One region of the Methylobacterium sp. V23 genome, then DNA from elsewhere that is predicted to be linked to it. Evidence: predicted binding sites of a transcription regulator. Region 1 holds the regulator's gene; the other holds the start of a gene.
The links. Region 1 encodes HrcA, which represses chaperone genes, less so after heat shock. Its sites were predicted from a motif close to GTTAGCACTCNCNNNNNGNGAGTGCTAAC; they were not measured.

Region 1 (7,647 bases):
CTCGCCCTCCCGCGTGGTGGTGGTGGACGGGCAGGGACGCTACGCCGGCATCGTCCTGGTGCCGGAGGCCCACGCGGCCCTGCAGGAAGCGGATGTCGAGGCGCCCGGTCTCACCGGGCTCCTGCGCCACACCGACGACGTCCTCACCGCCGACATGAACGCCAAGATCGCCACGGCGATCTTCGACCGCACGGAGAGCGAGGCCCTGGCGGTGGTGGAGGACCTGAAGAGCCGCAAGGTGATCGGCCTCCTCACCGAGAGCCACACGCTCAAGCGCTACAGCGAGGAACTGGACCGGCAGCGCCGCGCGGTGCTGGGGGAGACGAGTTGAGGGCCGGGTCGAGACGCTCCGTCCGATCACGGACGACCGGTGGCGCGGCGCCAGCCGACATAGCCGAAGGCGAAGAGGCTCGCGCCGCCTATCATGAGGAGACTCCAGCCCCAGTCGCTCGGCAGCTGCCCATCGACCGGATGACCGGCGAGGCCCGCGGCCAGCACGATGCCGAAACCGAAGACGATGGCGGAGAGCAGTAGCCCGAGGTTGATCCCGATACTCATGGATGAACCCCTTTCTACGAATGACGTCCGGGCGCCGCGGAGCGGGCGCGCAAGGGCCGACGCCGGGTCCCCGGAGGAACGCGGCGCCGGCAGGGTCGGCTTAGAAGATCACCTCGTCTCAGAGGATCACTTGGGCGCGGCGGTCGAACCGGTCGTCGCCGCGGGTGCCGCGGCCTTCTGCGGTGTTCCGAGCACGTTCACCATGTCGAAGCGCACCCCGTCCTCCACTTTCTTGAGGAGGGCGTTGCCCTCGTAGTACTTGCCCTGTCCGATGAGGCTCGCCGCCTGATCGACATCGGTGGTCGTCTGGTTCAGCGGGACGACGGCCAGGACGAAGTTCATGTCCACCCCGGCGAGCTTGAGCTGGTCGATGGCCGACTTGCGGTCGCCCTTCTCCAGGCTCTTGTTCGCGGTCGCCACGGCAGCCGCCTTGGTGGGCGTCGCGACGAAGTCTTCGCCGAGCGTCAGCTGGCCGTCGACGGGCAGCCAAGCCGTGGGCTGCGCGGATGCCTTCGCATCCGCAGTCTTCGCGTCGGCCGTCTTCGCATCCGCGGTTTTCGCATCGGCCGCCTTCGCCATCGCGGCGTGCTTGTCAGGGCTCCGAAGGTCCGCTTCCGCCTTGGTGTAGACGGCCTCGTCCGTCTTAGCCTTTGCGAGGGCCGCCTGCGCCTTGCCGATCAGGGATTTGGCGAGGGTGGGATCGGCGTCGAAGATGGCGATGCGGGCCAGGTGCAGATCGCGGAACGCCTGGGCGCCGTCCTTCGACAGCTTGCCCACATCCTTGTCCGCCGCCTGTTGCGCGGCCGTCACCGGCGGAGCCGTCGCCGGCTTCACTGCATCGTTGGCCAATGCCACACCGCTGAGGAGCGAGGTTGCGGCAAGGAAAGCGGCAACTGTTCTTGTCTTCTTCATCACACTACCTCCGAAGAAAAGCCGCGCCCGGATCACTGATCTTGTTGATCTACCTGCGCTGGCGATCTCTTCTGAAGCGAATGTGGTCCCGAGCGATCGCGATGTCATCTTAAAGATTGGTATGGTTCGGTTCATCAAATATTCGTTGACATAGGCCCCGTCGAAGGGGCGGAGCAAGTCTTCTCCGAGTCGGACCGTGGCGGCACAAAAAAGCACGCGGTGATCGCTCACCGCGTGCCGGTCATGCCTCCGAGGGTCGAGCGGCTCAAGCGGCCGAGAGGCGTGTCTTGCGGGTCAAGGCTTCCTCGACGGTGCCGTCGCCGTCGAGGTACCCGTGACGCTTCGGGTTCGGCATGATCAGCGAGCCGATGAAGGCGATGCCGAGCATGATCGTCACGTACCAGAAGAACGTGCTCTCGGAGCCGACCTGCTTCAGGTACAGCGCCACCGCCTCGGCGGTGCCGCCGAACAGCGAGTTGGCGATCGCGTAGGACAGGCCGACGCCGAGGGCGCGCACCTGGGTCGGGAACAGCTCGGCTTTCACGATGCCGCTGATGCCGGTGTAGAAGCTGATCACGATCAGGCCGACCATGATGAGCGCGAAGGACAGGATCGGGTTCTGCGTGGATCCGATGGCGGTCATCAGCGGCACCACCATCAGGGTGCCGAGGCCGCTATAGAGCAGCATGTTGGCCTTGCGCCCGATCCGGTCCGACAGCCAGCCGAAGAAGGGCTGGATGATCATGTAGACGAACAGGGCCGCGGTGGAGATCTGCGAGGCCGTGACCTTGTCGATATGCGCCGTGTTGAAGAGGTATTTCGGCATGTAGGTGGTGAAGGTGTAGAAACTCAGCGAGCCGCCGGCGGTGTAGGCCAGCACCACGCAGAAGGCGCGCCAATGCTTGAACAGGGCCGCGAAGGTGCCGGAATCCTTCTTGGCCATGTCTTCCTTGGTCGCCGTCTCGTCGAGGGACGAACGCAGGTAGAGCGCCACCACCGCCGCGACCGCGCCGATGACGAACGGGATGCGCCAGCCCCAGGCGGTCAGTTCCTGGGCGGTGAGGAAGCTCTGCAGGATGATCAGCACCAGCGAGGCGAGGAGCTGGCCGCCGATCAGGGTGACGTACTGGAACGAGGCGAAGAAACCGCGACGGCCCTTCACGGCGATCTCGCTCATGTAGGTGGCGCTGGTGCCGTACTCGCCGCCCACCGACAGGCCCTGGATCATCCGGGCCAGCAGCAGCAGGGCCGGCGCGAGCTGCCCGACCGTGGCGTAGGTCGGCAGCACCGCGATCATCAGCGACCCGGCGCACATCATCAGCACCGAGATCAGCATCGAGGTCTTGCGGCCCAGGCGGTCGGCGATGCGGCCGAACAGCCAGCCGCCGATCGGGCGCATGAAGAAGCCCACCGCGAACACCGCGGCGGATTGCAGGAGCTGACTGGTGCTGTCGCCGGCGGGAAAGAAGACCGGCGCGAAGTAGAGCGCGAAGAACGCGTAGCAGTAGAAATCGAACCATTCGACGAGATTGCCCGACGAGGAGGCGACGATCGCCTTGATCCGGCGTCGGCTGTCGGCGGCGTCTTCCGCCTTGGTTGGGATGGCCCCGGCCCCACCTGTCATACGTCTCGTCCCTGTGCTCTGGGCAATGCCGTTCCGCGGCTTGCTTTGCGGCGACGTTACCGCCTCGAACGAGATTTCCCAAGGGCGATCAGCGGGTTGTCCGAAACAGCCAAGATGTTTCTGAAACCACGCTGTGGAAGACGCGAGTCTGAGCTTAGCTGCAACGTTACAATACGATTGGCGCAACCAGCGGGAAGATCAGCGCAAGAAAAACGGGAACGGTTTCTCGAAGATCCTCGTTGCGGACGACATCGACGTCCTGCGGCGTCAGGCAGCAATGAAAGTGGAATCGAACCCATGAACAAGCTCTTTCGGAGCACGGTGACGGCGGCGGCCCTGGTGATCGGCGCAACGAGCGCGTTCGCGCAGGGCGGGCCGGGTGGCGGTGCTGGCGGCGGCGCTGGTGGCGGGGCAGGGGGTGCCGGGGGCGGCGGCGCCGGCATGGGTGCGGGCGGCGGCGCCGGGGCTGGCGGCGGTGGCGGCGCCGGCGGAATGCGCGGCGGCGGCGCTGGTGGCGGTGCGGGCGGTGGCGCCGGCATGCATGGTGGTGAAGCGGGCGGCGGCGCCGGTGGGGCCGGAATGCGCGGCGGTGCCGGGGGCGCGGAGACCGGGGCCGGTCCGGCCGGGGGAGCCCAGCGCGGCGAGGCCGGCGGCCGTGGGGCCGAGGGCGGCGCGGCACGCCAGGACGGGCGTCCGGGTCAGGCCGCCGGGGAGCGCGGTGGTCGCGAGGACGGCGGAGCCGCGGCCCGCGACGGCCGGGGTGACCGAGACGGCAAGGCCGATCGGGACGGCAAGACCGACCGGGACGGCAAGACCGACCGGGACGGCAAGGGCGATCGGGACGGCAAGGCCGATCGTGGCGGTAAGGCCGATCGCGACGAGCGCGGCGGACGGGCCGAGCGCGATGGGCGCGGGGGTCGTGACGGCGGCGTCGAGCGCGAGGGCCGGGGTGGCCGAGGCGATCGTGGCGCCGTCCGGGGTGCCTATGGCCGCCTCGGCGCGCCGCAGCGCACCGAGTTCCGCCAGAGCGTCTTCCGCCGCGGCATCCCGCGCCTGGCCGCCGGCGCCTTCGCGCTCACCGTCGGCACGGCGATCGCCCGTAGCTACACCCTCTACGACCTGCCGCCGGACATCGTCCGGATCGCGCCGGAATACGAGGATTACCGCTACGTGCTGGTGGACGACGACATCGTCATCGTCGATCCCGACACCTACGAGATCGTCGACGTGATCCGCGGCTGATCCGAGCGGTCGGAATCACGGTGGGGGCGGGGCTTCAGGCTCCGCCCCTTCGCGTTTGCGCTCAGCGCTTGCGGTCGAGGAGGCCGGAGACCACCCGTGCGGTGTAGTCGACCATCGGCACGATGCGGGCATAGTTCAGGCGCGTCGGCCCGATGACGCCGACCACGCCGACGATCTTCTGGGAACCGTCGCGGAACGGGGCCGCGATCATCGAGGAGCCCGAGAGCGAGAAGAGCTTGTTCTCGGAGCCGATGAAGATCCGCACGCCCTCGCCACCCTCGGCCCGGGACAGGAGCTCGATCACGTCCTTCTGCGTCTCGAGATCGTTGAACAGCAGGCGGATGCGGTCGAGATCCTCGGCCGCCCGCAGGTCGTCGAGCAGATTGGCCTGACCGCGCACGATGAGCTGTCGGGCATCGGAGGGGCCGACGCTGACGGCGAGGCCGGCATCCACGAGGCGCTCGGTGATGGCGTCGAGTTCGCGCTTCATCGCCTGCCGGCCCGACTCGATCTCGGCGCGGAGCGTCCCGAGGGTCCGGCCCTGGAGTCGGGCGTTCAGGTAGTTCGAGGCCTCCTGCAGGGCGCTCGCCGGCAGGCCCGGCGGCAGGTCGAGGAGGCGATTCTCGACGGAGCCGTCGTCCGAGACCAGCACGACCAGCGCCCGGGTCGGGTCGAGGCGGACGAATTCGATGTGCTTCAGGTGGACGTTGGTCTTGGTGGTCAGGACCACGCCGGCGCCGCGGGAGATTCCCGAGAGCAGCATCGAGGCCTCGGCCAAGGCGGAATCGAAGGTGTGGCCGGAGGCGGCCGCGCGCATCTGCGCCTCGATCCGCTCCTGCTCCTCGCGCCCGACATCGCCGAGCTCCAGCATCGCATCGACGAAGAAGCGCAGGCCCTGCTCCGTGGGCAGACGACCGGCCGAGGCGTGGGGCGCAAAGATCAGCCCGGAATGCTCGAGATCCGCCATGACGTTCCGGATCGAGGCCGGCGACAGGGCCATGGGCAGGATGCGCGCAAGGTTGCGCGAGCCGACCGGTTCGCCGGTCGTGAGATAGCTCTCGACGATCTGCCGAAAGATCTCACGCGAGCGTTCGTTCAACGCGCTGAGCACCTGCATCTGCTGCGATGTCGAAAAGGGGCGGGCGGGCTCTGTCACGGTCCATTCCTGAGGCGGAGAGTGTGACGGTCTCCCGAGTTTTACACAATGCTCCCCACCGTCGCTCCCGGCGGGCAACGCGAGGGACTACGAGAAACAGCTTGGCCGCGGAAGGCGTTCCGCGCGCGCGACCCGCGGCGGATTCCACCCGCTCCGGGGCACCGGCGAGGCCGACAATCCGCCCGGCCTCGCTTGCCGGGCGAGGGCCGGAACCGTAAAGCCGCACTCCCATCACCACCGAAAGGAGAGCGGCATGCGGCCCTCGAAGCGCGCGAACGACGAACTGCGCATGGTCACCCTGGAGCGCGCCGTCTCCCGCCATGCCGAGGGCTCCTGCCTCGTCAGCTTCGGCGACACCAAGGTGCTGTGCACGGCCACCCTGGAAGAGCGCGGTCCCGGGTGGTTGCGCGGCTCCGGCAAGGGCTGGGTCACCGCGGAATACGCCATGCTGCCGCGCGCCACGCACGAGCGCACCCGCCGCGAGGTGAATTCCAGCAAGCCGTCGGGCCGGACCCAGGAGATCCAGCGCCTGATCGGACGCTCCCTGCGCGCCGTGACCAACCTGCCGGCCATGGGCGAGCGCCAGATCACCGTCGATTGCGACGTGATCCAGGCCGACGGCGGCACCCGCACCGCGGCGATCACCGGCGCCTGGGTCGCGCTGCACGACTGCTTCACCTGGATGCGCGGCCGCTCGATCATCTCGGTCGACCCCTTGCGCGAGCACGTGGCGGCGGTCTCCTGCGGCATCTACAAGGGCAAGCCCGTCCTCGACCTCGACTATGCCGAGGATTCCGCGGCCGAGACCGACGCCAACTTCGTCATCACGGGCACCGGGGGGCTCGTCGAGGTCCAGGGGACCGCCGAGGGCAAGCCGTTCTCGGAGGAGGAGCTGTTCGAGCTGATGCGCCTCGCCAAGGGCGGCATCCAATCCCTCGTCGCCCTACAGAAGCAGGCCGTGGTACAGGGCGCCTCCGCATGAACGCGCACCGCATCCTCACCGGTCGCGTCGTCATCGCGACCCACAATGCGGGCAAGCTCGTGGAGATGCGCGAGCTCCTGGCGCCCTTCGGCGTCGATGCCGTCTCGGCCGGGGAACTCGGCCTGCCCGAGCCCGACGAGACCGGGACGATGTTTGCCGAGAACGCGGCGATCAAGGCGCTGGCCGCTGCAACCGCGTCCGGCCTGCCCGCCTTCGCCGACGATTCCGGGCTCTGCGTCAATGCGCTGGACGGGGCGCCGGGGCTGTTCTCGGCCCGCTGGGCCGGGCCGTCCAAGGATTTCACCGGCGCCATGGCGCGCATCGCCGCCGAACTCGACAAGCGCGGGGCGGCCACCCGGCGGGCGCACTTCGTCTCCGCCCTGGTGATCGCCTGGCCGGACGGCCACACCGAAACCTTCGAGGGCCGGGTCTTCGGCGAACTCGTCCCGCCGCGGGGCGCGAGCGGGTTCGGCTACGATCCGATGTTCCAGCCCGACGGCTACGACCGCACCTTCGGCGAGATCTCATCGGAGGAGAAGCACGGGGTCGACTGGCAGACGGGCAACGCCCTGTCGCATCGCGCGCAGGCCTTCGTGCTCCTGGCCCAGACCTGCCTGCGGCGTCCCTGAGACCGGCCGCGGGATTGCCAAATGGCGGTCCCGCGCGCACATCCGCGTCATGACCGAACCGACAGGCCCGGACCACCCGACCCGCGACGCGGGGTTCGGGGTCTACGTGCACTGGCCCTTCTGCGCCTCGAAGTGCCCCTATTGCGACTTCAACAGCCACGTGCGCCACGCGCCCGTGGACGAGGGCCGCTTCCTGCAGGCCTTCCGCACCGAGATCGCCCACGTGGCCGTGCGTACGCCCGGCCGCATCGTGTCGAGCGTCTTCCTCGGCGGCGGCACGCCCTCCCTGATGCAGCCCGCCACCGTGGCGGGCCTGCTGGACGCGATCGGGCAGGCCTGGAGCGTGGCGCCCGGCGTCGAGATCACCCTGGAGGCCAACCCGACGAGCGTGGAGGCCGAGCGCTTCCGCGGCTACCGGGCCGCGGGCGTGAACCGCGTCTCCCTCGGCGTCCAGGCCATGGACGACACCGCCCTGAAGCAGCTCGGGCGCCTGCACAGCGCGGCCGAGGCCATGGCGGCCGTGCGGGTCGCGGCAGCGCATTTC
Region 2 (7,647 bases), on a different contig from region 1:
GACCGGCACGGCCGCCCGGACGGCGTCGGGTGCCCGCACAAGGCTCGCGTGCCCACCCTGCGCCCGTACGGCGGCGCGGACGCCTTCGGCACCGGCATCGCCGGCCGCATCGGTCGCGAGCCAGATCAGCCCACCACCCCAGTCGTAGAACCAGCAGGCGTCGCGCCGGGCGGCGATCGCGGCGGTGACGGCGGGGCCGCGGGTCGGCGCGACGGAGATGCGCCACACCGCGGAACTCCGCGGCTCGGCGAAGGCGGCAGCGTCGCGAATACGCGTCCAGAGCGCCGTTCCCGCCTCGCCCTCGACGATCTCGGGTTGGCCGAAGCGCTTGAGCAGACGACGCAATTCGCCGAGGCGGTAATCGATCGACTCCGAGAAACCCTCGATCCGCATCAGCGTCCGCGCCGCGCCGCCTTCGATCCCGGCCGGCAGGTGGGCGGCGCCAGTCAGCTCGAAGGGTGAGCCGAGGGCGGCGCTCAGGGCCGTGATGGCGCGGGCATCGTCGAGGTCCGGGAATGCGAGCGTGGCGACCCGTTCCTGAACAGGGAGCACCTTGAAGGTCACCTCCGTCAGGAGACCGAGGGTGCCCCAGGACCCGGCCATCAGCTTCACCAGGTCGAGCCCGGTGACGTTCTTCATGACCCGCCCGCCCGACTTGATCGCCTCGCCGCGCCCGTTGATGAAGCGCACCCCGATGAGGCTGTCGCGAGCGGCGCCCGCGTTGATCCGGCGCGGTCCGGAAGTGTTGGCCGCCGCCACGGCGCCGAAGGTTGGTTCTCCGGTTGTGCCCATCAGGGAGCGGTGGTCCATGGGTTCGAAGGGCAGCATCTGCCCGCGGGCCGCGAGAAGGGCCTGAACCTCGGCCAGGGGCGTCCCGGCCCGGGCGGCGACCACCATCTCCGCGGGCTCGTAGAGCGTGATGCCGCTCAGGCCCACGCTGGAGAGCGTCGCTTCGTCCTGGGCCGGACGTCCGATCCCGGCCTTGGTCGCTCCACCGACGAGGCGGAGCCGCTCCGGGCTTCCGACCGCCGCGCGGACGATCTCGGCCGCGGCGCCCTCGTCCTGAGGCTCATATGTACGCATCGTTTCCTACCCGATCCGGGGCACTCTGCGGCGCCCTCGATCCTGTTCCTGTGAAGCCACCTTAGAGGAGGTTCGTGCCGATGGCATCCGGTTCGGATCGGCTATTCAGCCGGTGCGGTCCCGGGTGGGGAACGGGTGAAACGCGCCGCCACGTGGCCGCGCAGACCCGCGATGTCGAAGAGCCAGACGAGCACGCCGTAGACCACCATGCCGAGGGGAACGGAAAGCAGCAGCGCTCGGGTCGGCTCGATATGGCGCAGGGGCAGCAGGCAGAGCGCCATGGCAAGGGAGGCGATACTGGCGGCCAGGATCTCCCACCAGGGCAGGTGCAGCCGCTGGGGTCCGGTGAGTGCCCGCCAAGCCAGGACGAGGGTGGCGGCCCCGAGGCCGACGGTCTGGGCGATCGCGACGCCCTCGGGACCGTACCGGGACGGCAGGAGCCATAACCCGAGCCCGTTCAAGGCGAGCCCAACCAGCGCGGCGGCGATCACCGGGCGCGTGCGCCGGCGGATCTGGAAGATCGGGTTGAGGGCAAAATTGGTCATCGCGAGGCAGAAGAAGCCCGGTACCATCAGCCCCGCATAGGCGGCGAAGGGGCCGCGATAGGCCTCCGGCACCACCAGCGCCTCGAGGGCCGGCAGCACGGCCCAGAACCCGACGGCGCAGGGCAGCAGCAGGGCCACCACCACGCCGATGTTGAGCCCGACCTGGCGCTCGGCCGCGGCGCGCCCCTGCTCCTCCTCGACCCGGACCGCAAGTTGGAAGAGCAGCAGGTCGAGGGCGGTCCCGAGGGTGCCGATGCTCCGAGTGGTCACATCGGCGGCGAGGGCGAAGTAGCCCGCCTCGGCGAGTCCTGCATGCGACGCGATACTGCCCCGATTCAGGAACGGCAGGAGCTGGTAGATCGCATTGGCGGCAATGAGAGGAAGGCCGTAGGCAACGAAGAGTTGCCAGGCTTCCCGCAGCTTCAGCCGCACGCGCGGGGCGACCGGATCGCGCAGCGGCCGATACAGCAGCAGGATCGCGAAACCCTGGCTGATCCCGGCCGCCGTCAGGACCCAGACGGGCTGGGGGAAGAACCAGGCGGCCCCGGCCATCAGCACGAAGGCGAGGCCGTTCTTGACTGCTACGAGGTTGAAGTAGAGCCGGCCGTCGAAGCGCGCCCGGGCGAGCGCCGCATGATAGTCGAAGACGCCGATACCCAAGGCAGCGACCGCCGCGCCGGCTGTGATCGCGAGACGACTTTCCGCGCTGGGCTCGAGCGTGAATCCCAGTCCTGCGCAGAACAAGGCCGCCACGAAGAGGCTGAGCGTGAGGGCCATGTAAGCCCGGTCGAGGCCCTGACGGATCCAAGGTTCATCGACACGGACCCGGGCTGAGTAGAATCGCGTCGCCGAGAGACGCAGCCACTCGAACAGGACGGTGTTGGCCACGATCGCACCGGCCGTCGCCAGCGCGAACAGACCGAACTCCGCCGGTCCCAGCAGCTTGGCGATCAGGAGGCCGAGGACGAAGTTCAGGCCGGCATTCAGGACGAAGGCAGCGATCACGGCCATGGTGTGGACGGGTCATCCTCGGATGCCGGCTGGACGGGGCATCGCCGCGCCACGCTCTAGCGCGGGCAGCCAAACATTCCGTCAACCAGTCACAACCACCCCCGGATGCGGAAGAAAACGATCGGAATGATGGCGCTCACGAGGATGAGTGCCAAGCCGTAGGGATAGCCATAGGCCCATTCGAGTTCGGGCATATGCTTGAAGTTCATGCCGTACATCGAGGCGATCAGGGTCGGGGGGATGCCGACCACCGATGCCACGGTGAGAACCCGGAAGGTGTTGTTCTGCTCGATGCTGATCAGACCGAGGGTCGCATCGAGAAGGAACTGGACGTTCTCCGAGAGGCGGATTTCGAACTCGTCGAGGGAGGCGATGTCGCGCCGCACGGCTTCGAAGCGCGGCACCTGTTCCTCGCCGAGGATGTGCTCGCACTCGTTGGCCACGAAGGGGACGATCCGCTCCAGTCCGAGGAGGCTCGAACGGATCTTGCCGAGGGTCTTCCCGCGGCGTCCGATGCCGCGCAGGATCCGGCGCAGTGCCAGGTCGCGCCGACGCGGCGTCTGGCTGCGCGGCTTGGCGTCCCCGGCCGGTGCACCGCCGCGGACATCGAAATCGAAGATCCGCGTGGACAACTCGTCGAGGTCCGCGCCCATGTCCTCGAGGGAATCTGCGAGACTGTCGACGAGCTCCTCCATCAGGAGAAGGAAGATCTCGGTGGAGGTGGTGCCCGGCCCGTCGCCGGTATCGATGCGCTTCTTCACCTCCGCGAAGGCCCGCAGCTCGTGGAAGCGCACCGTGACGAGGCGATCCCGGGTGAGCACGAAGCCCAACGGCTTCAACTGCGTATCAAGTTTGTCGAAGGTGACCATCGGGGTCGAGAGCGAGAACCCGGTCTTCAAGCGCCGCAGCCGACTCGAATTCTCGACCTCGCTGAGGGCCTTGCGCGATGGGACCCGGATGCCGGTGCAGGCCTCGACCCGCTCGGCCTCCTCGGCGCTCGGATCATCGAGATCGATCCACACGACTTCCACTGGGTATGCTTCCGCGGCTGCTTGCGCCGCGGGCTCGACCGCGCCTTGCGGACCATGAAGCTTGATCATCCGCGAAGGACTTTCCGTCGGGTTGTGGAATTGGGGGATGATCCTGTCGCTGGATCGTCGTCCGAACCTGCGACAGTCTTGACTTAAGGAACGCCCGCGCCTAACTCGGCGCCATCGTTAGCACTCACTCAAGGAGAGTGCTAACGACCTGGGTTGAGCGCGCTGCCGCGCCGCATCAACGCCATCCACGAATTTGAAGCAAGAGGGCAGCTCATGAAGTTCCGTCCGCTGCACGACCGTGTCGTCGTCCGCCGCATTGAAGGCGAAGAGAAGACCAAGGGCGGCATCATCATCCCGGACACCGCCAAGGAGAAGCCGCAAGAGGGCGAGATCGTCGCCGTCGGCCCCGGCGCCCGTGACGAAGCCGGTCGCATCAACCCGCTGGACGTCAAGGCGGGTGATCGCGTCCTGTTCGGCAAGTGGTCCGGCACCGAGGTCAAGATCGACGGTCAGGACCTCCTGATCATGAAGGAATCCGACATTATGGGCGTCGTCGCCTAAGTCGGCTTTCGGTTCTCCTCCCTTTCACGAGCCCTTCGAGGGCGCCATCCGGCGCCTCGGGGCCCATCACTGATAAGGATCTGACATGGCAGCGAAAGAAGTCCGCTTCGCCTCCGACGCCCGCGAGAAGATGCTCCGTGGCGTCGATATCCTCGCTGACGCGGTGAAGGTGACGCTCGGCCCCAAGGGCCGGAACGTCGTCATCGAGAAGTCGTTCGGTGCGCCGCGCATCACCAAGGACGGCGTCACCGTCGCCAAGGAGATCGAGCTCGCCGACAAGTTCGAGAACATGGGCGCCCAGATGGTGCGCGAAGTGGCCTCGAAGACCAACGACATCGCGGGTGACGGCACCACCACCGCCACCGTGCTGGCCCAGGCCATCGTTCGTGAAGGCGCCAAGTACGTCGCCGCCGGCATGAACCCGATGGACCTGAAGCGCGGCATCGATCTCGCCACCACCGCCGCCGTGAAGGATATCACCAGCCGCGCGAAGAAGGTCGCCTCCTCCGAGGAAGTCGCCCAGGTCGGCACCATCTCGGCCAATGGCGACAAGGAAATCGGCGAGATGATCGCCCACGCCATGCAGAAGGTCGGCAACGAGGGTGTCATCACCGTCGAGGAGGCCAAGACGGCCGAGACCGAGCTCGATGTCGTCGAGGGTATGCAGTTCGACCGCGGCTACCTCTCCCCGTACTTCATCACGAACGCGGAGAAGATGGTCGCCGAGCTCGAGGACCCCTACATCCTCATCCACGAGAAGAAGCTCTCGTCGCTCCAGGCGATGCTGCCGGTTCTCGAGGCCGTGGTGCAGACCGGTAAGCCGCTCGTCATCATCGCCGAGGACATCGAGGGTGAGGCGCTTGCCACGCTCGTCGTGAACAAGCTGCGCGGCGGCCTCAAGGTCGCGGCCGTCAAGGCTCCGGGCTTCGGCGATCGCCGCAAGGCCATGCTCGAGGACATCGCGATCCTGACCCAGGGTCAGATGATCGCTGAGGATCTCGGCATCAAGCTCGAGAACGTCACCCTCCCGATGCTCGGCCGCGCCAAGCGCATCCGCATCGAGAAGGAGACCACCACGATCATCGACGGTCTCGGTGAGAAGGCGGACATCGAGGCCCGCGTCGGCCAGATCAAGGCGCAGATCGAGGAGACCACCTCGGACTACGACCGTGAAAAGCTTCAGGAGCGTCTGGCCAAGCTCGCCGGCGGCGTCGCGGTCATCCGCGTCGGTGGCGCGACCGAGGTCGAGGTCAAGGAGAAGAAGGACCGCGTCGACGACGCGCTCAACGCCACTCGCGCTGCGGTGGAAGAGGGCATCGTTCCCGGCGGTGGTACTGCCCTCCTCCGTGCCCGTGAAGCTGTCCGTGCTCTCAAGAGCGACAACCCGGACGTCCAGGCTGGTATCAAGATCGTGCTGAAGGCCCTTGAGGCCCCGATCCGCCAGATCGCTGCCAACTCCGGCGTCGAAGGCTCGATCGTGGTCGGCAAGATCACCGACAACACCTCTTCGATCACTTTCGGCTTCAACGCCCAGACCGAAGAGTACGTCGACATGATCCAGGCCGGCATTGTCGACCCGGCCAAGGTCGTACGGACCGCCCTGCAGGACGCCGCCTCCATCGCCGGCCTCCTCGTCACCACCGAAGCCATGATCGCTGATGCTCCGAAGAAGGACAGCGGCGCCCCGGCGATGCCGGGCGGCGGCGGCATGGGCGGCATGGACTTCTAAGAAGTCCGAACCGGACCAAATCGGAATGGGGGGTCGCCGTAAGGCGACCCCTTTTTCGTCTGCGCGACAGCCGATCGCAGTGCAACAGTCAGGATCGCAGGCGGCGCATCAGGCGCCTTTTTTCTTGACGCGCACCGCCTTCGCACCAACCGCTTGTGATCCGGCCTTCCCAGTCCGATCATGATCCTTGCGGTCCCAGGATGCGGTAAAGGCAGGGCTTCCGAGGGCACGCGTGAGGCTCGGAGCCCCAGCGGCGGATCCGGCCCGTCGCTGCGGAGAGGCTTCCGTCCTGACCGCGGGCTCGGCACCACCCGCAAGATCGGCCAAGCGGCATCGAAGCCAGTCAGCTTTGGCGCGCTTCGCCTCTGCGTGATGCTTGTCGAGACGTCCGATCAACGCCCGCGCCTCGGCCTCGGTCAGGCCGTCGATGATGAGAGCGTAGGTTTCGGTGCCCAAACATCTGCGCACCCGGCGTAGGCCATCGAGCGTCAGATTCTTGACCTTCAACTGCTTTAGCACCAGGGACCGGACGGTCCTGGCGAGGTCCGCCCGAATATCCGGAAAAACCTCCGGTGAACGCGCGATCGCCCCGAGGGCAACGAAACCATCCACGTCAAGCGCCATCGAAGACCCCTTTCACTTCTGCGACCAGCGGGATGAGGATCGTGGAGACATGGATGCCGTACTTGCCCGAGAACGTGGGCAAATCCCGACGTGGCATGAGCGCTCCAGCCAGCGCCGCTGCCTGGGGTATGCGCGTTGCGAAGAGGCGGAACCCCGGATCCTCTGCATTCGCTTCCGCCTGGAGCCGCGCCAGCGTGTGCTGGTGCTGGCGGACCTGTGGCTGATACCGCGTCACCAGCACATGGGGCTGTCGCGCGGGTACGACCGCGTCGTGCCGTCGATCCTTGTCGCCCCATACCGTTTGGATGAAAGCATCGAGCCCGTAGGTCGAGAGATAGTCTGGGATCGACGTGACAATGACGAGGTCAGCACCGCGGATCGCAACTTCGGTCATCGGAGAGATGCCAGGTGCGCAGTCGAAAAGAATGTAGTCGAAGCGCTCCGCGAGCGGGACGAACTCGTCCTCGAAGATCGTTCGGAGCTTTCCGTCGATGGCGCGCATCGAGAAGTTGCGCGCGGTGAGTTCGTAGAGGATCTCGCGCTCGACCAGCCGAAGGTAGGGACCGGCCGGCAGCAGCGCGAGTGGCAGCGGCGCGTTCCGGTGCATGGTGACGCCGGTCTGACTCTGGATGCGGGGTGCCAAGAGTGGCTTCTCGCGGCTCACGAGCTTGAGCGCGAGATAAGCCTCGAGGGTGCGACCCCGGGCGATCATCTCGGCCAACGCTGTCTCCCCGGCGAGGCAGACCGAGACGCTGGCCTGCGGATCAAGATCGACGACCAGCACCGAAGCTCCGTCTGCGGCCAGAGCCTCAGCCAGCATGACGACCGTTGTGGTCTTGCCCACACCGCCCTTCATATTCGCGACGGCAATCAGCCGGCCGCTCCCCCGTGGCCGGCGCGCGGCTTCGCTCATGCCCGTTCCCCCCACAACGTCGTTTCCCCTCGCTGTCGGTCGGGACGGCGAGCCGCGAACCGGGGATCGGACGAACCGGACGCGCGAATCAAGCGATCGGCTCAGCGTGATGCGTCGCACGTCAGTGCCCGGTAGGCATCC

Region 2: groES (co-chaperone GroES) is a predicted target of HrcA. The motif match lies at 3,856-3,884, and genes of this name have one in related genera.

The regions. Positions count from the first base shown of each region.
Region 1 covers NZ_PDHT01000003.1:195,282-202,928, reverse strand. The annotation lists gene CRT23_RS05445 (chloride channel protein) at 1-331, shown strand, start outside; gene CRT23_RS05440 (sporulation protein YpjB) at 358-558, opposite strand; gene CRT23_RS05435 (YfdX family protein) at 685-1,647, opposite strand; gene CRT23_RS05430 (MFS family transporter) at 1,736-3,094, opposite strand; gene CRT23_RS05425 (DUF1236 domain-containing protein) at 3,392-4,336, shown strand; gene hrcA (heat-inducible transcriptional repressor HrcA) at 4,398-5,453, opposite strand; gene rph (ribonuclease PH) at 5,746-6,474, shown strand; gene rdgB (RdgB/HAM1 family non-canonical purine NTP pyrophosphatase) at 6,471-7,103, shown strand; gene hemW (radical SAM family heme chaperone HemW) at 7,153-7,647, shown strand, end outside.
Region 2 covers NZ_PDHT01000015.1:81,712-89,358, forward strand. The annotation lists gene CRT23_RS15590 (FAD-binding protein) at 1-1,083, opposite strand, end outside; gene CRT23_RS15595 (lipopolysaccharide biosynthesis protein) at 1,185-2,639, opposite strand; gene CRT23_RS15600 (magnesium transporter CorA family protein) at 2,729-3,739, opposite strand; gene groES (co-chaperone GroES) at 3,953-4,240, shown strand; gene groL (chaperonin GroEL) at 4,326-5,969, shown strand; gene CRT23_RS15615 (hypothetical protein) at 6,078-6,593, opposite strand; gene CRT23_RS15620 (AAA family ATPase) at 6,583-7,506, opposite strand.